DNA from 4 places in the Janthinobacterium sp. SUN128 genome. Region 4 is predicted to be linked to each of the others. Evidence: predicted binding sites of a transcription regulator. Region 4 holds the regulator's gene; each other region holds the start of a gene.
The links. The regulator sigma-54, encoded in region 4, starts transcription at its own class of promoters, with help from an activator protein. The targets are predictions, from matches to a motif close to TGGCANGNAANCTGCTTT.
Positions count from the first base shown of each region.

Region 1: O3297_RS11270 (urease accessory protein UreD) is a predicted target of sigma-54. The motif match lies at 2,509-2,526, and genes of this name have one in related genera.
Region 2: O3297_RS28360 (TorF family putative porin) is a predicted target of sigma-54. The motif match lies at 2,714-2,731, and genes of this name have one in related genera.
Region 3: urtA (urea ABC transporter substrate-binding protein) is a predicted target of sigma-54. The motif match lies at 1,674-1,691, and genes of this name have one in related genera.

Region 1 covers NZ_JAPWHY010000001.1:2,490,035-2,495,337, reverse strand. The annotation lists gene O3297_RS11280 (HAMP domain-containing sensor histidine kinase) at 1-40, shown strand, start outside; gene O3297_RS11275 (EAL domain-containing protein) at 216-2,426, shown strand; gene O3297_RS11270 (urease accessory protein UreD) at 2,557-3,423, shown strand; gene O3297_RS11265 (urease subunit gamma) at 3,449-3,751, shown strand; gene O3297_RS11260 (urease subunit beta) at 3,781-4,110, shown strand; gene ureC (urease subunit alpha) at 4,112-5,303, shown strand, end outside.
Region 2 covers NZ_JAPWHY010000008.1:76,004-81,306, forward strand. The annotation lists gene O3297_RS28350 (ammonium transporter) at 1-1,504, opposite strand, end outside; gene O3297_RS28355 (P-II family nitrogen regulator) at 1,516-1,854, opposite strand; gene O3297_RS28360 (TorF family putative porin) at 1,866-2,633, opposite strand; gene O3297_RS28365 (accessory factor UbiK family protein) at 2,904-3,152, shown strand; gene O3297_RS28370 (YifB family Mg chelatase-like AAA ATPase) at 3,263-4,783, shown strand; gene O3297_RS28375 (hypothetical protein) at 4,848-5,303, shown strand, end outside.
Region 3 covers NZ_JAPWHY010000001.1:2,645,134-2,650,436, reverse strand. The annotation lists gene O3297_RS11930 (transglutaminase family protein) at 141-740, shown strand; gene O3297_RS11925 (DUF4349 domain-containing protein) at 757-1,545, shown strand; gene urtA (urea ABC transporter substrate-binding protein) at 1,744-2,997, shown strand; gene urtB (urea ABC transporter permease subunit UrtB) at 3,094-4,707, shown strand; gene urtC (urea ABC transporter permease subunit UrtC) at 4,704-5,303, shown strand, end outside.
Region 4 covers NZ_JAPWHY010000003.1:199,439-204,741, reverse strand. The annotation lists gene O3297_RS23635 (HAD family hydrolase) at 1-104, shown strand, start outside; gene lptC (LPS export ABC transporter periplasmic protein LptC) at 147-758, shown strand; gene lptA (lipopolysaccharide transport periplasmic protein LptA) at 784-1,365, shown strand; gene lptB (LPS export ABC transporter ATP-binding protein) at 1,365-2,120, shown strand; gene O3297_RS23615 (RNA polymerase factor sigma-54) at 2,125-3,603, shown strand; gene hpf (ribosome hibernation-promoting factor, HPF/YfiA family) at 3,673-4,035, shown strand; gene O3297_RS23605 (enoyl-CoA hydratase/isomerase family protein) at 4,171-5,256, shown strand; gene rapZ (RNase adapter RapZ) at 5,257-5,303, opposite strand, start outside.

The DNA of each region.
Region 1 (5,303 bases), on a different contig from region 4:
CGACTTGCTGGAGAGTGAGGGCGCGCCGGCGCACGCTTGAAAAGTGTGGGCTGACAACATCGGATTCGATGAAAAGACGGGCTAAGTGCCACCGATGGATGGTGCTAAATTGCAATAAAGATTATGATGATGGTACGTAGTTCATCGCAAAGAAATGTCTTGTCCAGCGCGGCAACGGATCGCCGCGCCTCATCCAAAGCTGAGAGAACTGCTACATGCACCGCGATTTTTCGGAAGTGAACTCGAAGGGCGAAGTACTGATCGTTGAAGATACGCCGGCTTCGCTGAAGCTGTTGAGCGATTTGCTGGGCGGCGCCGGCTATGCGGTGCGCCAGGCGCCGAACGGTGAACTGGCCCTGTGGACGGCCCAGGCGCGCCCGCCGGAGTTGATCCTGCTCGACGTGCGCATGCCGGGCCTCGACGGCTTTGAAGTGTGCCGCCGCCTGAAGGAAATACCGTCCCTGCGCCAGGTGCCGGTGATCTTCCTGTCGGCCCAGTACGATACGGACGACAAGGTGCGCGGCTTCGCGCTGGGCGCCGTCGATTTCATCGCCAAGCCCTTCCAGGCCGAGGAAATCCTGGCCCGCACGGACGCCCACGTGCGCCTGGCGCGGGCGCAGCTGCAGCTGGCGCAGGAGCGCGCCAACCTGGAGCGGCGCGTGGCCGAACGCACGGCCGAACTGGAGCAGGTGGCCAGCACCCTGGCGCGCGAAGTGCAGATCCGCCGCGCCAATGAAGAATTGCTGCGCCTGTCGGGCCAGGTCTTTGAAGCGACCCAGGACGCCATCCTGATCACGGATCCTGCCGGCGTCATCGTCACGGCCAATCCCGCCTTTACGCGCATCACCGGCTACGCGGCGCAGGAAGTGGTGGGCACGGACATCCTGCGCCTGCATGCCGAATACACGGGCGAGGCGGTGCTGCTGGCCCTGCGCCAGGGCTTGCGCAGCAGTGGCTGCTGGTCGGGCGAGGTGCAGACGCGGCGCAGGAGCGGCGACACCTATCCCTGCCTGCTCAGCGTCTCCACCGTGCACGGGCCCGACGGCGCCGTCGTCAACTACATCGGCGTCTTCCTCGACATCAGCGAGCGCAAGGCCGAGCAGCATCTGATCGATTTCCTCTCCTACCACGACGCGCTGACGGGCCTGCCGAACCGCGTGCTGCTGCGCGAGCGCTTCGAACAGGCGCGCGCGAACGCCCTGCGCGACAGCCAGCAGGTGGTGCTGATGTGCCTGGACCTGGACCGCTTCAAGAACATCAACGATTCGCATGGCCAGGCCGTGGGCGACAAGGCGCTGCAAGTGGTGGCGCGTTTCCTGTCCGGCTGCGTGCGCGAGGGCGACACGGTGGTGCGCCAGGGCGGCGACGAATTCCAGATCCTGCTGCAGGACGATGCCCTGCTGGGGCGCACCCTGGGGCTGGCGCAAACCATCCTGGCCGGCTTGCGCGAAGAACTCAGCGTCGATGGCGAGCGCCTGGCGCTGACCACCAGCATCGGCATCGCCATGTGCCCGGCCGACGGCGACAGCCTCGACGACGTGCTGCGCCATGCCGATACGGCCCTGGTGCGCGCCAAGGAAATGGGACGCGACCATTACGCCTTCTTCACGGAGCGCATGGGCAGCGATATCCGCGCCCGCCTGGCGATGCAGCAGCAGCTGCGCGGCGCCATCGGCCGCGATGAATTCGAAGTGCACTACCAGCCGCAGATGTGTTTGCGCACGGGCGCCTTGCTGGGCGCGGAAGCCTTGCTGCGCTGGGATAATCCGGTGCTGGGCAAGGTGCCGCCCGGCCTGTTCATCGCGCTGGCAGAGGAATATGGCTCGATCACGGCCATCGGTGAATGGGTGCTCGAAAGCGTGTGCGCGCAGATCCGCGCCTGGCACGACGCGGGCCTGGGCAGTATCAAGGTGGCCGTCAACCTGTCCGGCAAGCAGTTCGCGCAAGACCGCACGGTGCCGTTCGTCGAGGCGGCCTTGCGCAAATACGGCATCGCGCCCGCCTGTCTGGGCATCGAGATCACGGAAAGCACCGTGATGGGCGATCCGGACAAGGCCGTGGCGGCCCTCACGCGCCTGAAGGATATCGGCGTGGGCATTTCGCTCGACGACTTCGGCACCGGCTATTCCAGCCTGGGCTACCTGAAGCGCTTTCCCATCGACGTGCTGAAGATCGACAAATCGTTCGTCGACGATGTCACCACCAGCAGCAGCGATGCGGCCATCGCCCGTTCCGTCATCTCGCTGGCGCACAACCTGGACATGCGCGTCATCGCCGAGGGCGTGGAAACGCGCGAACAGGTCGACTTCCTGACGGAACACGGCTGCGACGAAATGCAGGGCTATTACTTCAGCCGCCCCCTGGCCGCGGAAGCCTTCACGGCCTTGCTGCGCGAACGGCGCATCCTGGCCGTGGCGGTGGCCTAAGCGCTGCGGTGCGGCCGATGCACCATGCCGGTGCGTTCGCTGCAGCGCGGTGCACGATTCTCACTTTTATTTCCCCTGACGCTGGCACATATCCTGCTTAGGTAATCGCTTATTTACGCGATTGCCCCGCATGCCAGACAGTACCCCTCCAGCCATGCTTTTGCAGGCCAGCGCGCACGGCGCCTGGCAGGCGCATTTGCGCCTGGGCTTTGCGCTGCACGATGGCGTCAGCCGCCTCGTCGAGCGTACGCACAGCGGCCCCCTGCGCGTGCAAAAGCCCCTGTATCCGGAGGGCGATCGCGTCTGCCACGCCATCATCATCCATCCGCCCGGCGGCGTGGTGGGCGGCGACCAGCTGGCCGTCGACGCCACGGTGGGCGAGGGCGCGCACGCCTTGCTCACGTCCCCGGGCGCCGCCAAGTGGTACCGCGCCAACGGTCATGTCTCGGGCCAGCACATCATGCTGCGCGCCGCCAGCGGCGCGGCCATCGAATGGCTGCCGCAGGAGAGCATTTTCTTCGACCAGGCTTGCGTGCGCCTGCGCCATGAAGTGGAACTGGCGGCCGACGCCGGCTACATCGGCTGCGACATCGTCTGCCTGGGCCGCAGCGCCTCGGGCGAAATGTTCAACACGGGCAGCATCAGCCAGCAGGTGCGGATCCGCCGCGGCGGCAAGCTGCTGTGGTGGGAGCAGGGCGTGTTGGCCGCCGGCGGCGCGCTGATGGCCAGCCCACTGGGCCTGGGAGGCCACACCGTGTGCGCCACCCTGATCGCCATCGGCACGCCCGTTTCTCCCGCCGTGCTGGCGGCCGTGCGCGAGATCGCCGTGCCGGACGGCGCCGCGTTTGGCGCCACGCACATGAAATCGCTGGTGGCGGTGCGCCTGCTGTGCGGCGACAGCGAGGCGGCGCGCCGCATCATGCTGGCCGCCTGGCAGCTGCTGCGTCCCGCCATGCTGGGGCGCGACGCCGTCGTGCCCCGCATCTGGAACACTTAATCAGGAAAGAAGCGCAAGGAAAACCATGGACCTGACTCCCCGCGAAAAAGACAAGCTGCTCATTTTTACGGCCGCGCTGCTGGCCGAACGGCGCCTGGCGCGCGGCTTGAAGTTGAATTATCCGGAAGCGGTGGCCCTGATCAGCGCGGCCATCATGGAAGGGGCGCGCGATGGCAAGTCGGTGGCGCAGCTGATGTCGGACGGTACGAAGATACTCTCGCGCGCCGACGTCATGGACGGCATCGCCGAGATGATCCCCGATATCCAGGTGGAGGCGACCTTCCCTGACGGCAGCAAGCTGGTCACCGTGCACCACCCGATACCTTAACCATACAAGCGACATTACAGGAGCCGGTCATGACCCCAGGCGAATACAAATTGGAAGAAGGCGAAATCAGCTTGAATGTCGGACGCGCCACGGCCACCGTGGTAGTGGCCAACCGGGGCGACCGGCCGATCCAGGTGGGCTCGCATTTCCACTTTTTCGAAGTCAACCCGGCGTTGTCCTTCGAGCGCTGGCGCGCCTACGGCATGCGCCTCAATATCACGGCCGGTACGGCCGTGCGCTTCGAGCCGGGCCAGCAGCGCACGGTGGAACTGGTGGCGCTGGCGGGCGAGCGCAAGGTCTACGGCTTCAATGGCGCAGTGATGGGCGAACTGCAAGATACTCCACCGGGAAAGGATTGAGATGGCCAGCATTCCCCGCAGCGCGTATGCCGAAATGTTCGGCCCCACCAAGGGCGACCGCATCCGCCTGGCCGACACGGAACTGTTCATCGAGGTCGAGCATGACTATGCGATCTACGGCGAAGAGGTGAAATTCGGCGGCGGCAAGGTGATCCGCGACGGCATGGGCCAGTCGCAGCGCAGCGCGGACGAGGTGATGGATACCGTCATCACGAATGCCGTCATCCTCGACCACTGGGGCATCGTGAAGGCGGACATCGGCTTGAAAAACGGGCTGATCTTCGGCATCGGCAAGGCAGGCAATCCGGACATCCAGCCCGGCGTGACCCTGGCTATTGGCGGCGCCACGGAGATCATCGCTGGCGAAGGCATGATCGTCACGGCCGGCGGCGTCGATACCCACATCCACTTCATCTGCCCGCAGCAGATCGAGGAAGCGCTGATGAGCGGCGTGACCACCATGCTGGGCGGCGGCACGGGACCGGCCGTGGGCACGGCCGCCACCACTTGCACGCCGGGGCCGTGGCACTTGCACGCCATGCTGGCGGCGGCCGACGCCTTCCCGATGAACCTGGGCTTCATGGGTAAAGGGAACGTCAGCCTGCCGCTGCCGCTGGAAGAGCAGGTGCGCGCGGGCGCCATCGGCTTGAAACTGCACGAAGACTGGGGCAGCACGCCGGCCGCCATCGACAACTGCCTGTCCGTCGCGGACCGCATGGATATCCAGGTGGCGCTGCACAGCGACACCCTCAACGAAGGCGGTTTTCTCGAGCACACCTTGGCCGCCTTCAAGGACCGCACCATCCACACCTTCCACACGGAGGGGGCGGGCGGCGGCCATGCGCCCGACATCATCGCCGCCGTGGGCCAGGCCAACGTGCTGCCTTCGTCGACCAATCCCACGCGGCCCTTCACCGTCAACACGCTCGACGAGCACCTGGACATGCTGATGGTGTGCCACCACCTGGACCCGGCGATTGCCGAAGACGTGGCCTTTGCCGAGTCGCGCATCCGCCGCGAGACCATCGCCGCGGAAGACATCCTGCACGACATCGGCGCCATTTCCATGATGTCGTCCGACTCGCAAGCCATGGGGCGAGTCGGCGAAGTGATCATGCGCACCTGGCAGACGGCGCACAAGATGAAGGTGCAGCGGGGGCCGCTGGCGCCCGATACGGCGCGCAGCGACAATT
Region 2 (5,303 bases), on a different contig from region 4:
TGATATCGAGACCTTCGCGCTCTTCTTCTTCCGGTACGCGCAGGCCGATGACGATGTCGACCAGTTTATAGGCGATAACGGAGACGATGGCCGACCAGAGGATGGTGGTGCCAACCGCTTGCGCCTGCACCCACACCTGGTGGCCGATCGAGTACGGATCCGCCGACATCTTGTTGGTGACATAGTCGAATACGCCCTGGCCGCCCAGTTGTGGCGCAGCAAACACACCCGTCAGCAAGGCACCGAGGATACCGCCCACGCCATGCACGCCGAACACGTCGAGCGAATCGTCGGCGCCGATCAGGCGTTTCAGGCCATTCACGCCCCACAGGCAGACGACACCGGCCAGCAAGCCGATGACCAGGCCGCCCATCGGGCCAACAAAGCCGGCCGCCGGGGTGATCGCCACCAGGCCGGCCACGGCGCCGGACGCGCCACCGAGCATGGAAGGCTTGCCTTTGCTGATCCACTCGCCAAACACCCACGACAGGGTGGCGGCGGCCGTTGCCAGCAAGGTGTTGACGAAGGCCAGGGCAGCCACGTCGCCCGCTTCCATCGAGGAGCCGGCATTGAAACCGAACCAGCCCACCCACAGCAGCGACGCGCCGATCATGGTCATCGTCAGCGAGTGCGGTGCCATCGATTCGCGGCCGTATCCGACGCGTTTGCCGATCATGATGGCGCCCACCAGGCCGGCGACAGCGGCATTGATGTGCACCACGGTGCCGCCGGCGAAGTCCAGCGCGCCTTTTTGCCAGATCCAGCCCGCCTTCAGGGCTTCGCTGGCCGAGGTGGCGGCGCTGGTGATCAGGTCAGGACCGGTCCAGAACCACACCATGTGGGCTGCAGGCAGGTAGGCGAACGTGAACCACAGCACGACGAAGGCCAGCACGGCGGAAAACTTGGCGCGCTCGGCAAAGGCGCCAACGATCAGTGCGCAGGTGATGGCGGCAAACGTGCCCTGGAAAGCAACGAAGACGAACTCGGGAATGACGACGCCCTTGCTGAAAGTGGCGGCGGCGGCAAACGTACCCTTGGCCGGATCCCAGATACCATTCAGGAACAGGCGGTCGAAGCCACCGAAGAAGGCGGTTTTTTCCGTGAAGGCGATCGAGTAGCCGTAGATACACCACAGCACGATGACCAGCGCGAACACCATGAACACTTGCATCAGCACCGACAGCATGTTTTTCGAGCGCACCAGCCCGCCGTAGAACAGGGCCAGGCCGGGGATCGTCATCAAGATCACCAGCAAGGTGCTGATCATCATGAAACTGGTGTCGCCCTTGTTGGCGACAGGCGCGGCGGCTGGCGCGGCAGCAGCCGGGGCCGGAGCGGCGGCGGCAGGCGCTGCGTCAGGAACCGGCGTGACGGCGGGAGCGGCGACGGCCGTGGTTGTGGCCGCCTCCGTCTTGGCGGGCGCATCGGCAAAGCTTGGCGTGGCAATGCCAAACGCACACAGGCAGGCTATCCCAGCTAGCAATTTTGTTATATTTTTATGCATCAATATTCCCCTTAGAGCGCTTCGTTGCCGGTTTCACCGGTACGGATGCGGATGACCTGTTCCAGGTTGTAGACGAAAATCTTGCCATCACCGATTTTACCGGTACGCGCGGCACCTTCGATCGCTTCGATGGCCTGGTCGACAATGGCGTCATCGACGGCCGCTTCGATCTTGGTCTTTGGCAAGAAATCAACGACATACTCGGCGCCACGGTAGAGTTCCGTGTGGCCTTTCTGGCGGCCGAAGCCCTTGACTTCCGTGACGGTAATGCCTTGCACATTGATAGCCGACAAAGCTTCGCGTACTTCGTCCAGTTTGAACGGTTTAATGATTGCGGTAATCATTTTCATGGCAGTCTCGCTTAAAAGGTTTTGGACACGGTCAGCACGAGACCGGATTTCGCCAGATTCTTGCCGTTCGGAGCCAGCGATACGTTATTGGCCTTGACGGCTGCCAGGGAAACGGTCGCCACGCCGAAGTCCTTGGTCACGCCGATCTTGTAATCGCTGTAGCTGAGAGAATCGTTGTGCTCGACCTTCTGACGTCCGACATGCAGGTTCAGCATGTAGCCATCATGCACCTCGACGTTGGCACCCACGTCGAGGTAGCCGCTGTTCTTGCTGTCGGCGACACCGAACAGATTCGTCGTCGAATGCGAGTATTTGACATATATCGGGCCATAGCCGAGTTGGCCGTACAGCTCGAAGGTGTTGGCATTGGTGCTCAGTCCATTCGAGGGATAGAAATAGTACAGGCCGCCCACGTCATAGGTAAAATCCTTGCTGATCTCGCCCCGCTTGCCGCCGTAGATATCCCATTCCAGATTGGTGTCGCCGCCGCCATCCTTGATCCATTTGATACTCGACAACCAGGTGCCCACATACAGGCCCGTCGGGTTATGGGTATAGTCGGCGCCGCCGCTGATGGCCGGTTTCAAGCGGCTTTGCGACAGGCCGCGGTAACGGTAGTCGCTGGTCAGCGCCACGTTATAGCTCACCACGTTATCAGGCACGGCTTCGGCCGCAGCAGGCGCCACCACTGCATCCTGGGCCATGGCGCTACCGCACATGGCGGTCATGGCCAGCGTCAACGCTGCAGCTAAAGTCATGTTCTTGGACAGATTCTTCATGGCGATTCCCTTTTATTGAACTTTTAAAGCGGTTGAGGTTTAAAATCTTGGCTGGAGATCACAAAGCGTTCATACCTTCTTTAGCAGAATACGTGCCAGCTCCATTGCCACCTTGACAGGTGCGTTTCCGGCCATACATACCCTGCAAGCCTCTGGGCATGCGGGTACGGGCTGCTAAAGCATTGTGAATTTGCCCAGATTCGCACCAGATTAACGCCGCTGTGCACCGCAATGGTGCGATGCACAGGCCGCACCATAAAAGGACTGACCATGGACATGAATACCTTCTTTAACGATTTGCAAGGCAAGATCCATCAAGCCATCGAAAACTCGCCGGCCAAGGATATCGAGAAAAACGTGAAGTCGATGATGACCCAGGGCTTCGCCCGCCTCGATCTCGTCACGCGCGAGGAATTCGATATCCAGGCGCAAGTACTGGCCAAGACCCGCGCCAAACTGGACGCACTGGAATTGCGCCTGATCGAACTGGAAACGCGCCTGAACGACACCAAGGCGTAAAGTGCGGCCGGCAGGGTCCGTTATTGACGGACTTGCTGGCATACCTCAAGCCTGACGGCGTTTCTAACGCTAGACTGATCCTGCCCGCGCCCGCGCTACAGGGGAGTCTGATGAGCCTGGCCGTCCTGAAAAGCCGCGCCCTGGCCGGCATGGAGGCGCCCGAGGTAAGTGTCGAAGTCCACCTTGCCAACGGCTTGCCTTCGTTTACGATTGTCGGCTTGCCGGATACGGAAGTGAAGGAATCGCGCGACCGTGTTCGTGCCGCGTTGCAAAACTGCGGCTTTGAAATGCCGGCCCGGCGCATCACGGCCAATCTGGCACCAGCAGACTTGCCCAAGGAATCGGGCCGCTTCGACTTGCCCATTGCACTGGGCATCCTGGCCGCCTCCGGCCAATTGCCGGGCGATCAATTACATCACTATGAATTCGCGGGCGAACTGTCGCTCTCAGGCCAGTTGCGTCCCATCCGCGGCGCCCTGGCCATGACCTTTGCCATGCAGCGCAGCCAGTCGGGCGCGCCACGCGCCTTCATCCTGCCGCAGGCGAACGCGGACGAGGCCGCTCTCGTCGGCGATGCCTGCATCTATCCCGCCCACAGCCTGCTCGAGGTCTGCGCGCATTTTGCCGCGCATACCAGCCAGACCGCCCTGCAACGCCACCAGCCCGTGCTGGCAGCGCACGCTTTTCCGTATCCCGACTTTGCCGACGTGCAGGGGCAGCAGCAGGCGCGGCGGGCACTGGAAGTGGCGGCAGCGGGCGGTCACAACGTCTTGATGGTGGGGCCGCCAGGCGCAGGCAAGACCATGCTGGCCAGCCGCTTTCCCGGCGTGCTGCCGCCCATGAGCGATGAAGAAGCGCTGGAATCGGCTGCCGTACATTCGCTAGGGGGCCACTTCAAGGTGGAACACTGGAAACGGCGGCCCTATCGCGCCCCGCACCAGACGGCATCCGGCGTGGCACTGGTGGGTGGCGGCAACGTGCCGCGCCCGGGAGAAATCTCGCTGGCCCACTGCGGTGTGCTGTTTCTCGATGAAATTGCCGAATTCCAGCGGCGGGTACTCGATGTGCTGCGCCAGCCCATGGAGTCGGGCGTGATCAGCATTTCACGCGCGGCCCGCCAGGCCGAGTTTCCTGCCCGCTTTCAACTGATCGCCGCCATGAATCCCTGCCCGTGCGGCTACCTGGGCCACGCTTCCGGCCGCTGCCGCTGCACGCCAGACGCCGTGCTGCGCTATCACAATCGCCTGTCCGGCCCGCTGCTCGACCGTATCGACCTGCAGATTGAAGTGGCCGCCATGCCGCCGGCCGCGCTAGGCCGGCAGGCCGGTGCCGGAGAATGCACGCAGCGGATCGCCACGCGTGTAGCGGCAGCCTATGCCTTGCAGCTGGCGCGCCAGGGAAAATCAAACCAGCAGCTGAGCAACACGGAAATCGAGCAGCATTGTCGCCTTGAAAAGCATGGCGAACAGTTGCTGCATGGCGCCATGACGCGCCTGCACTGGTCCGCGCGCACCTATCACCGGGTACTGCGCGTGGCGCGCAGCATCGCGGACCTGGCGGGCAGCCCGGCCATCGCGCAGCCGCATGTTGCCGAAGCGATCCAGTACCGGCGCGTACTGCGTGAAATATAAGGCGGCCAATGAGCCCCACGCGTGCGCGATTGCGCGTGATGGGCGGCGCTGCTACCATCTGCTGATGAAAAAAACATCACTTTCCCTCGTCCTGGCGACGCTCGCGGCTGCCAGCGTCCTGTCCGCCTGTAGTCCGAAATTCGACTGGCGCGACTATCGCAGCCCCGATGCCCAGTTCACGGCCCTGTTTCCAGGCAAGCCGGCCGTGCTGACGCGCGAGATCGATCTCGATGGCAAGAAAGTCAGCCTGACCATGACGGCCAGCGAGGTCGATGGCAATACCTTCGCCATTGGCAGCGCCGTGCTCGACAGTGTGGAACAGGCACAAACGGCCCTGCCCGCCATGCAGACGGCACTGTTGAAAAATATCAACGGTACCTTGCGCAGCGAAAAATCGGCCTCGGCTGCCAGCAGCACGGCGGCCGGCAGCCATCAACGCCGTTCGCTGAGCATCGAAGCGACGGGGACGCAGCAGGGCAAGCCCGTCCTGCTGGTCGGCCGTTTTGTGGCGCAGGACAAA
Region 3 (5,303 bases), on a different contig from region 4:
ACCGGGCCGCCGCCAAAGTCGCCGCCCCCCGCGCAGTAAGGCTGAGGCGTGGTTTTTCTTTGTTCCTGCGCAAGGAAACGCTCGATTTCGTGCCGTTTCGACTAGAATCGCGCATTATCTTTTTGCATGACCTTGATGCCATGTCTACCGACTTTTCCCCGTATCTAGCCAGCAGCACTTACATCGACAGCGACCATCCTGCCGTGCGCGCCAAGGCGGCTGCACTGGCGGCAGGCGCGGTGGGCGACGCCGCCATCGCGGCCCGCTGCTTTGCCTTCGTGCGCGACGAGATCGCCCATAGCTGGGACTACCAGCGCAATCCCGTCACCTGCCGCGCTTCCGACGTCTTGCAGCATGGCACGGGCTATTGCTATGCGAAGAGCCATCTGCTGGCGGCGCTGCTGCGCGCCAACGGCATTCCTGCCGGCCTGTGCTACCAGCGCCTGGCCGTGGGCGAGGTGGGGCCACCGTTCTGCCTGCATGGCTTGAATGCCGTGCATCTGCAGGAGTTCGGCTGGTACCGCATCGATGCGCGCGGCAACAAGCCCGGCGTCGCTGCCGCCTTCACGCCGCCACGGGAACAGCTGGCCTTTCCCGTGCTGGCGCCCGAAGAGCGCGACTTGCCGGAAATCTGGCCAGAACCGTTGCCGCAGGTGGTGGCGTCCTTGACCTGCCATGCGACCGTGCAGGATGTGGCGGCGCACCTGCCCGATATCGAATTGTTGCCGCTGCAAAAATAATCCAAAGAAAGAAATCATGAAAAAAATATCCATATGCCTGTTTGGACTGTTGCTGCTGGCCGGCTGCGGCAGCAAGGGCGAGAGCGGCGGGCAGTCGAGCGCCGCGCGTCTCGAAGGCAAGGAAAAGGGCAGCGAGTTCCTTGCCTATGAACATAATGTCAGCGTCGATACGCGCGAGGCGCAAGTGCGGCCCCTGTATGAAAAAGTGGTCGCCGCCTGCAAGGCCGATACGGAAAACGGCTGCCTGCTGCTCGATTCCAGCGTCGACAGCGGCCGCTACGTGCATGCGCGCATCAGCATGCGCGCCAAGCCGGCCGGCATCAAGAAGCTCGTCGCGCTGGTCGCGGCCGAAGGCGACGTCACCAGCCAGGGCACCAAGGTGGAAGACCTGGGCCGTCCCGTGCTCGACAGCAAGAAACGCCTGGAAATGCTCAAGCAATACCAGGCGCAATTGCAAGACCTGGAAAAACGTTCGGGCACCAACGTCGATGCCCTCATCAAGGTGACCAAGGAACTGGCCACCGTGCAAGTGGAACTGGAGCAGGCGACGGCCGCCAATGCGCTGTTGATGCAGCGTATCGATACGGACTTGTTGAACGTGGCCATCAGCGCCGAAGGCAGGCAATCGTTCTGGCGGCCCGTCAAGCGCGCGCTGGGCAATTTCACGGAAAACCTGTCGGAAGGCGTGGCCAACGCCATCACTGCCATGGCCTACATCCTGCCGTGGCTGATCGCTTTCGTGCTGCTGTTCCCGCTGGGCCGCAAGGGCTGGCGCCGCCTGCGTGGAGCTCCGCGCAAGGATTGATGCCGGGATTGCTGCGTCCTGCGCACCGTTTTACGGCAATTTGAAACCTGGCTGCACAGTCCTTGTGCAGCCAGGTTTTTTTTCGTGCGGCGAGCGCCGCTTGCACCATGGCGGACGCCTGCCGGTGCTGGCATGCATTCTGCTTTAACAACATGGCAGACCCAGCTCGACCCCCACGAACCCATCACAGGAGTCCCCATGACACGACGCATCATCCTGAAAGCGGCCGCCGCCGGCGCACTGGCCCTGGCCATGTCCACCACCATGCAGGCAGCCTTGGCCGCCGACACGATCAAGGTGGGCATCTTGCACTCCCTGTCGGGCACCATGGCCATTTCCGAAACGTCGCTCAAGGATGTGGCGCTGATGACGATCGCCGAGATCAATGCCAAGGGCGGCGTGCTGGGCAAGAAGCTGGAAGCCGTCGTCGTCGATCCCGCGTCGAACTGGCCCTTGTTCGCGGAAAAAGCGCGCCAGCTGGTGGCGCAGGATAAAGTGGCTGTCGTGTTCGGCTGCTGGACATCCGTGTCACGCAAATCCGTCTTGCCGGTGTTCAAGGAACTCAACAGCCTGCTGTTTTACCCGGTGCAATACGAGGGCGAGGAGCTGGAAAAGAATGTGTTTTATACGGGTGCCGCGCCGAACCAGCAGGCGATTCCTGCCGTGGAATACCTGATGAGCAAGGATGGCGGCGGCGCCAAACGCTTCGTGCTGCTGGGCACGGATTATGTGTATCCGCGCACCACCAACAAGATCCTGCGCGCCTTCCTGAAAAGCAAAGGTGTCAAGGATAGCGATATCAGCGAGGTCTACACGCCGTTCGGCCACGCCGATTATCAAACCATCGTCGCCAACATCAAGAAGTTTTCCACGGGCGGCAAGACGGCCGTCATTTCCACTATCAATGGCGATTCCAACGTGCCGTTCTACAAGGAATTGGGCAATGCGGGCTTGAAAGCCACGGACGTGCCCGTCGTCGCGTTTTCCGTGGGCGAGGAAGAGCTGCGCGGCATCGATACCAAGCCCTTGCTGGGGCACTTGGCGGCGTGGAATTACTTTGAATCCGTCAAGAACCCCGTGAATGCGGTCTTCATCAAGCAGTGGAAAGCGTATGCCGTGGCGCAAAAGCTGCCGAACGCGGGTTCGGTCGTGACGAACGACCCGATGGAAGCGACCTATGTGGGCATCCACATGTGGGCGCAAGCCGTGGAAAAAGCGAAATCGACGGACACGGACAAGGTGATCGCCGCCATGGCCGGCCAGAGCGTCAAGTCGCCGTCCGGCTTTACCCTGACCATGGACCCGACCAACCACCACCTGCACAAGCCCGTGATGATCGGCGAGATCAAGGCCGACGGGCAATTCAATGTCGTGTGGAAAACCAAGGAACCGATACGCGCCCAGCCGTGGAGCCCGTTTATCAAGGGGAATGAGGGCAAGCAGAAGTTGTAGGCGCTATTACCCACCAGCAAATGCCGGGGTCGGACCCTCAGGGTCCGACCCCAGTCCTCGCCTTTGGGGTAAGCGCACGCCCCGTGCAGTTTTTCCATGGAACTTACAATGAGGTTCATCTCCAAACTGCTGGTCCTCGCCTGCCTGTTGCTATCCTCGTTCGCGCAGGCTGCCATCCCTCCCGATCTGCTCAAAGCGCTATCCGGCGACGATCCCGATACCAGGATCGCCGCCGTCGCCCAGATTGCCGCCCTGGCCACGCCCGAGGCCGCCCGGGTGCTGCAAGCCTTGCAGGACGATCAGTTATATGCGGCCCCCGACGGCAAGGTGTATATCGTCGACGGCGAGCAGGCATATGAGCCGGCAAGCGGCCAGAGCGTGCCGCTGCCCGATGGCATCGACGGCGTGATGGTCAATAACCGCTTGCGCGCGGCCGTGGCGGGCGCCTTGTCGGGGTTGAAACTGCTGGCGCCCGAGCGGGCCACGCGCCTGGCCGCCGCGCAGGCGCTGCAGCAATCCGTCGATCCCGCACAGGTCCCCCTGATCCGCACTGCGCTGGCGCAGGAAAACGATGCTGACATCAAACAGATATTGCAGCTGCTGATCGCCAGCGCCAACCTGCATGCGCCCGACGCCGCCACGCGCAAGGCCGCCGTGCAGGCGCTGGCGGGCAGCAGCGATGCGCGCCTGCTGCCCGTGCTGCAAGCCATGCTGGAGAAAGGACCAGATGGCAAGGCCGGCGAGCCGGACGAGGCCGTGCAGCTGGCCGCCATCGAGACCATGCGCCAGATCAAGGGACGGGTGGCGCGCATGGAGTTCGCCGGCAATGTGTTCTACGGCATTTCGCTGGGCAGCGTGCTGCTGCTGGCCGCGCTGGGGCTGGCCATCACGTTTGGCTTGATGGGCATCATCAACATGGCGCATGGCGAACTGCTGATGATAGGCGCCTACACGACCTACCTGTGCCAGCTGTTCTTCCGCAGCTATCTGCCTGGCTTGCAGGATGCGTATCTGCTGGCCGCCTTGCCGGCCGCCTTTTTTGTCGCGGGACTGGTGGGCGTGATGCTGGAGCGCACGGTGATCCGCTGGCTGTATGGCCGGCCGCTGGAAACCCTGCTGGCCACCTGGGGCATCAGCCTGATCCTCATGCAGGCCGTGCGCACGGTCTTCGGCGCGCAAAACGTGGAAGTGGCCAATCCCGCCTGGATGTCGGGCGGCGTCACCGTGCTGGGCGGCCTCGTGCTGCCGTACAACCGCCTGGCCATCATCGCCTTTGCCATCGTCGTCGTCGTGGCCGTATGGCTGATCCTGAACAGGACGCGGCTGGGACTGTTCGTGCGGGCCGTCACGCAAAACCGCCGCATGGCCGATTGCGTGGGCGTGGCCACGGGCAAGGTCGACATGCTGACCTTCGGTCTCGGTTCCGGCATCGCGGGGCTCGGTGGCGTGGCCCTGTCGCAGCTGGGCAATGTGGGGCCGGATCTGGGCCAAAGCTACATCGTCGATTCCTTCATGGTGGTGGTGCTTGGCGGCGTGGGCCAGCTGGCCGGCACCGTGATCGCCGCGCTGGGGCTGGGTGAAGTCAACAAATTCCTCGAACCGGTGGCGGGCGCCGTGCTGGCGAAGATCGCCATTCTGGTGTTCATCATCATTTTCATCCAGCGCCGGCCGCAGGGCCTGTTTGCCATGAAGGGACGCAGCGTCGAATGACTACCTCCTATCAAATCAAGCCTGGCCTGTTCACGCGGCCCGTCTGGCTGGCCATCGCCGCATGCACGGTGATGGCGGCGTTGTTGCCGGTTTTCAACCTGGCGTTTGCGGAAGGGCATGCGCTGCATGTGTCCGCCTATACGGTGGCGCTGGTGGGCAAGTTCATGTGCTACGCGCTGGCCGCGCTGGCGCTGGACCTCGTCTGGGGCTACACGGGCATATTGTCCCTGGGCCACGGCGTGTTCTTCGCCCTGGGCGCGTATGCGCACGGCATGTATCTGATGCGCGCCATCGGCGACCAGGGCCAGTACCGCAGCAGCCTGCCCGACTTCATGGTCTTTCTCGACTGGAAAACCTACCCCTGGTACTGGGCGTTTACGGAACATTTCTGGTACTGCATGGCGCTCGTCGTGCTGGTGCCGGGCGTGCTCGCCTTTGTGTTTGGCTACTTTGCCTTTCGCTCGCGCATCAAGGGCGTGTATTTTTCCATCATCACCCAGGCGATGACATATGCCTTCATGCTCTTGTTCTTCCGCAATGACACTGGCTTTGGCGGCAACAACGGTTTCACGGATTTCAAGACCATCCTCGGCCAT
Region 4 (5,303 bases):
TGACGCAGGCCGGCGGCGGCCGCGGCGCGGTGCGCGAGATCTGCGAATTCCTGCTGCGTGCCCAGGACAATTATGCGCGCGTCATGGCGCCGTTCCTGGAGTGAGGCGCGCCGCCTCGCCAGTGACATTTGAAAGAGTGAAGCCCTATGCGTAAGCCAGGAGGCGCCCATCGCTGGCGCATGATTTTTACCGTGCTGGGCGCGGTTGTTGTCGCGCTGGGCAGCTTTTGGCTGCTCGAGGTGATGAACAAGAATAGCCAGGACATCACGGCCAGCAAGCATCTGGATGAGCCCGACTATTTCATTACCAATTTCAGCCTGGTGCGCATGGATTTGACGGGAAAACCCAGCTATATCGTGTCGGGCGCCAAGCTCACGCATTATCCGCTGGACGATTCGTCCGATATCGACCGGCCCTTCGTGCGCAAGCTCACGCCAGGCATGCCACCGATGAACATGAATGCGGAACTGGCGCATATCGACCAGGACAATACCCGGCTGCAACTGCACCGCAATGTCGTGATCGACCGCGTGGCCAGTCCGAAGGCGCAGAACCTGACGGTCAAGACGGAAGCGCTGACGGTGTTCCCGGATGAGGAAAGAATGGAAACGGACGTGCCTGTCGATATCCTGACGGGCACCTCGCGCCTCAATGGCATCGGCATGAAAGCCAATAACGCCACCGGCGTGGTGGAAGTGCAGAATGCGCTGCGCATGGTCCTCCCGCCGAAACCGCGCCCGGCCGCGGCGGCAAAATGACAGAATGAAACAAGGAAACCATACTATGAAGAACATCTTGCTGTTGACCGTATTTTCCCTGGCCATCATGGGCGTGGCGCATGCCGAGAAGGCCGATTCCGAGAAGGAAGCCGTCATCACGGCACGTAGCGGCCACGTCGATGACATCAAGCAGGTGCGCACCCTGACGGGCGACGTCGTGCTGGTCAAGGGGACCCTGACCATGAAGGCGGGGCGCGCCGTGATCACGGAAGATCCGCAAGGCTACCAGTTCATTACCTTCTGGGCCGATCCCGGCAAGCTCGCCACCTTCCGCCAGAAGCGCGATGGCGCGGGCGACCTGTGGGTGGAAGGCGAAGCGGAGCGCGTGGAATACGACAACAAGACGGAAGTGGTGAAACTGTTTTCCAGGGCCAAGCTGACGCGCCTGGAAGGCACGAAAGTGACCGACGTGGCCAATGGCGCCTTCATCTCGTATGACAGCCGCAAGGAAGTGTTTGCGATGGAAAATTCCAACAGCGGCACCAGCACCCCGGATGGCGGCAGCGTGCGCATGGTGATCCAGCCGAAAACCAAGGCACCGGCGGCGGAGAAAGCGCCGGCCACGCCTGCGCCAGGAAAGAAATAATGGACAATACTCGTTGCGGCAGCACCCTGATCGTTCGCGGGCTGCAAAAAACCTATGGCAAGCGGCAAGTCGTGCATGATGTCTCGCTGCAAGTCGAATGCGGTGAAGTGGTGGGTTTGCTGGGCCCGAACGGCGCCGGCAAGACCACCTCGTTCTACATGATCGTCGGCCTGGTGCCGTCCGATGGCGGCAGCATCGATATCAGCGGCGTGGACATCTCCAGCCTGCCGATCCACCGCCGCGCGCAGATGGGCCTGTCCTACCTGCCGCAGGAAGCGTCCGTCTTCCGCAAGCTGACGGTGGAAGACAATATCCGCGCCGTGCTGGAAATCCAGACCGTCGAAGGCCGTCCGCTGACGAAGGCCGAGATCGAGGTGCGCCTGGATAAATTGCTGGCCGACTTGCAGATTGAAAAGCTGCGCGAGAACCAGGCCCTGTCCCTGTCGGGTGGCGAGCGCCGCCGCGTGGAAATCGCCCGCGCGCTGGCCACCGATCCCCGTTTCGTGCTGCTCGACGAACCGTTCGCCGGCGTCGATCCGATCGCCGTGATCGAGATCCAGCGCATCGTGCGTTTCTTGAAGGAGCGCAATATCGGCGTGTTGATCACCGATCATAATGTGCGCGAGACGCTGGGTATCTGCGACCGTGCCTACATCATCAACCAGGGCTCGGTACTGGCGTCGGGACGCCCCGACGACATCATCGCGAACGAGTCGGTACGCCGGGTCTATCTGGGCGAACACTTCCGCATGTAAGCCAATGAAACAATCATTGCAGCTGCGCACTTCGCAGCACCTGGCACTGACGCCGCAGTTGCAGCAATCGATACGCCTGTTGCAATTGTCTACCCTGGAATTGCATCAGGAACTAGAGCAATTGCTGACGGACAATCCCTTGCTCGAACGCCTCGATGATCCGCTCGACCGTTCGCTGCGCCTGCTGTCCGACGGTGCCTTGAGTTCCACGGCAGCGCCGGCCGAAGCGCCGCCCCAGCCGCCAGGGCAGGAAGCGCCCGCAGCGCCGGCCGAAGCGGAAACTTTTGATGGCGATGCCGGCGACGGCCCGGCCGCCGCCGATGGCGGCGACAGCGACTGGAGCGAGGCGAGCCGCGGCAAGGCGCCCGACGACGAAGATTCGCGCCCGCAACTCGAAGCCCATCACTGCACCCTGCGCGAACACCTGATGGAGCAGATGCGCGTGACGGTACTCGAATTGCGCGACCGCGCGCTGGTCGAGCTGATTATCGATGCGCTCGACGACAATGGCTACCTGGAAGAGTCGCTCGACGACATCCTGGCGCGCCTGCCGGAAGAGCTGGAAATCGACGCCGACGAGATGCGCACGGCCTTGTCTCTCTTGCAAAGTTTCGATCCGCCCGGCGTGGGCGCGCGCAATGCGTCCGAATGCCTGGCGCTGCAAATCAAGCGCTTGCCGCACATCGCCATGGTGACGCGCCGCATGGCCCTCGTCATCGTGGAAAAGCACCTGGCCTGGTTTGCCCAGCGCGATTTCAACAAGCTGAAAAAAGCCCTCGATTGCGACGATGAAGACTTGCGCGAAGCGCAGACGGTGATTCGCCAGTGCAATCCGCATCCGGGCGCCGTGTTCGCCTCGGACGTCTCCGATTACGTGGTGCCCGACGTCGTCGTCAAGCGCGCGCGCAATGGCTGGCAAGTGACCTTAAACAACGATGTCATGCCGCGCCTGCGCGTCAATGCCATGTACGCCAACTTGCTCAAGCAGGGCAAGGGCGAGGGCGCCATGGGCGCACAGTTGCAGGAAGCCAAGTGGCTGATCAAGAATATGCGCCAGCGCTTCGACACGATCCTGCGCGTGGCGCAGGCGATAGTAGAAAGACAAAAGAACTTTTTCTCGCATGGGGCCGTTGCCATGCGTCCCCTTGTGCTCCGTGAAATAGCTGATACACTGGGTTTACACGAGAGTACTATCTCGCGGGTAACAACTCAAAAGTACATGCTGACCCCGCACGGCATGTTCGAGTTGAAATATTTCTTTGGTAGCCACGTCGCCACCGAAGCGGGGGGCGAAGCGTCATCGACGGCGATACGGGCATTGATCGTGCAACTGACAGGAGCAGAAGACCCTAAAAATCCTTTATCCGACAGTAAGATTGCGGACATGCTGGGGGAACAAGGCATGGTGATTGCGCGACGTACTGTTGCCAAATACCGGGAAGCGTTGAAAATTCCGCCAGTGAGCCTGCGTAAGTGTTTGTAAGTTTTTTTCGGTTCCTCTGCGGGCCGGATAGGATGGACCGCACGAACCCGATCATCTTTAGGAGTGTGTATGAATCTCACCATCAGCGGACATCATCTCGAAGTGACACCAGCCATCCGTGAATACGTACAAACGAAGCTGGAGCGCGTGAAACGTCATTTCGATCAAGTCATCGATATCGCCGTGATTCTGACCGTGGATAACCTCAAAGAGAAAGAAAAACGTCAAAAGGCTGAAGTCAACCTGCGTTTGAGCGGCAAGACTGTCTATGTGGAAAGCTTGGCGCACGACCTGTACGCCGCGATCGATACCCTGATCGACAAGCTCGATAGGCAAGTGATGAAATACAAAACCAAAGTGCAAGGGCACGGTAAAGAGGCGATCAAGCATCTGCCAGACAACTCCGAGGAAGAAGCCGTCGTCGCCGTCTAAGGCCACCCGCTTCCAGCAGTTGTGATCAACTAAGGGCGCACATCTTGCGCCCTTTTTTGCGCCTGGACCTTTTGAGCGCAATGTTCGCCGCGCAGGGGCTAAAATGTTTGCACTTTCACTTCTTTCCTGCCTGCCATGAGCGACTTCGTCCAGACTTCCATCCGCAACCGCACGGGCCATATCGTGCTCGACCGTCCGAAAGCCTTGAATTCCCTGTCGCTGGAGATGGTGCGCGCCCTGAGCGCGGCCTTGCTGGCCTGGCGCGACGATCCGCAGGTGGATGCCGTGGTGATCCGCTCCAGCAGTGAAAAAGCCCTGTGCGCCGGCGGCGACATCCGTTTCTTTTACGATGCGGGCCTGGCCACGCCGCAAGGCGGCAGTGCCTTGCTGGAGGATTTCTTTACGGAAGAATATGCTTTAAATCATTTAATTCATTTCTACCCAAAACCGTATATTGCCGTGATGGATGGCGTGGTGATGGGCGGCGGCATGGGCGTGGCGCAAGCCGGGCCGGGCAACCGCCTGCGCATCGTGACGGGCCGCACGCGCATGGCCATGCCGGAAGTCAATATCGGCTTGTTTCCCGACGTGGGCGGCAGTTATTTTCTATCCCGCCTGGCCGGCCAGCTGGGCCTGTACCTGGGCTTGACGGGCTTGACGATTAACGCGGCCGATGCCCTGTACACGGGGCTGGCCGATGTCTACGTGCCTGAGGCGCAGATGGGGGCGCTGCTGGATCTGTTCGAATCGACGCGGGGCGAGGCCTTGCCGGTGGCCATCAAGGCGCTGGCGGCGCCTTTCCAGGCCGAGGCGGGGGTGTCTCCCCTGGCCACGGCGCGCGCGGCGCTGGACCGCCATTTCGGCGCCCCTTCTGTGGCCGCCATCATGGCCTCGCTGGCGCAGGATGACAGCGCGTTCGCGGCCAAGGCGCTGGCGGCCATGCGCCAGCGTTCGCCCTTGATGATGTCGGTGACCCTGGAATTGCTGCAGCGGGGCGCCCACCTGGGCGTGGCCGATTGCCTGCGCATGGAGCGCACGGTGGTGCGCCACAATTTCGAACATGGCGAAGTGCTCGAGGGCGTGCGCGCGCTGGTGGTCGACAAGGACAATGCACCGCGCTGGAACCCTGCCAGCCTGGACGACGTCGATGCGGCCATGGTGGCGCGCTTCTTTGCCCCCGTCTGGCCAGCCGCGGCGCATCCGCTGCGCCACCTCGACTAATTAGCTGCGTTCGCGGTGGCGCAGGACGACGCGTTCATTCGGGCCGA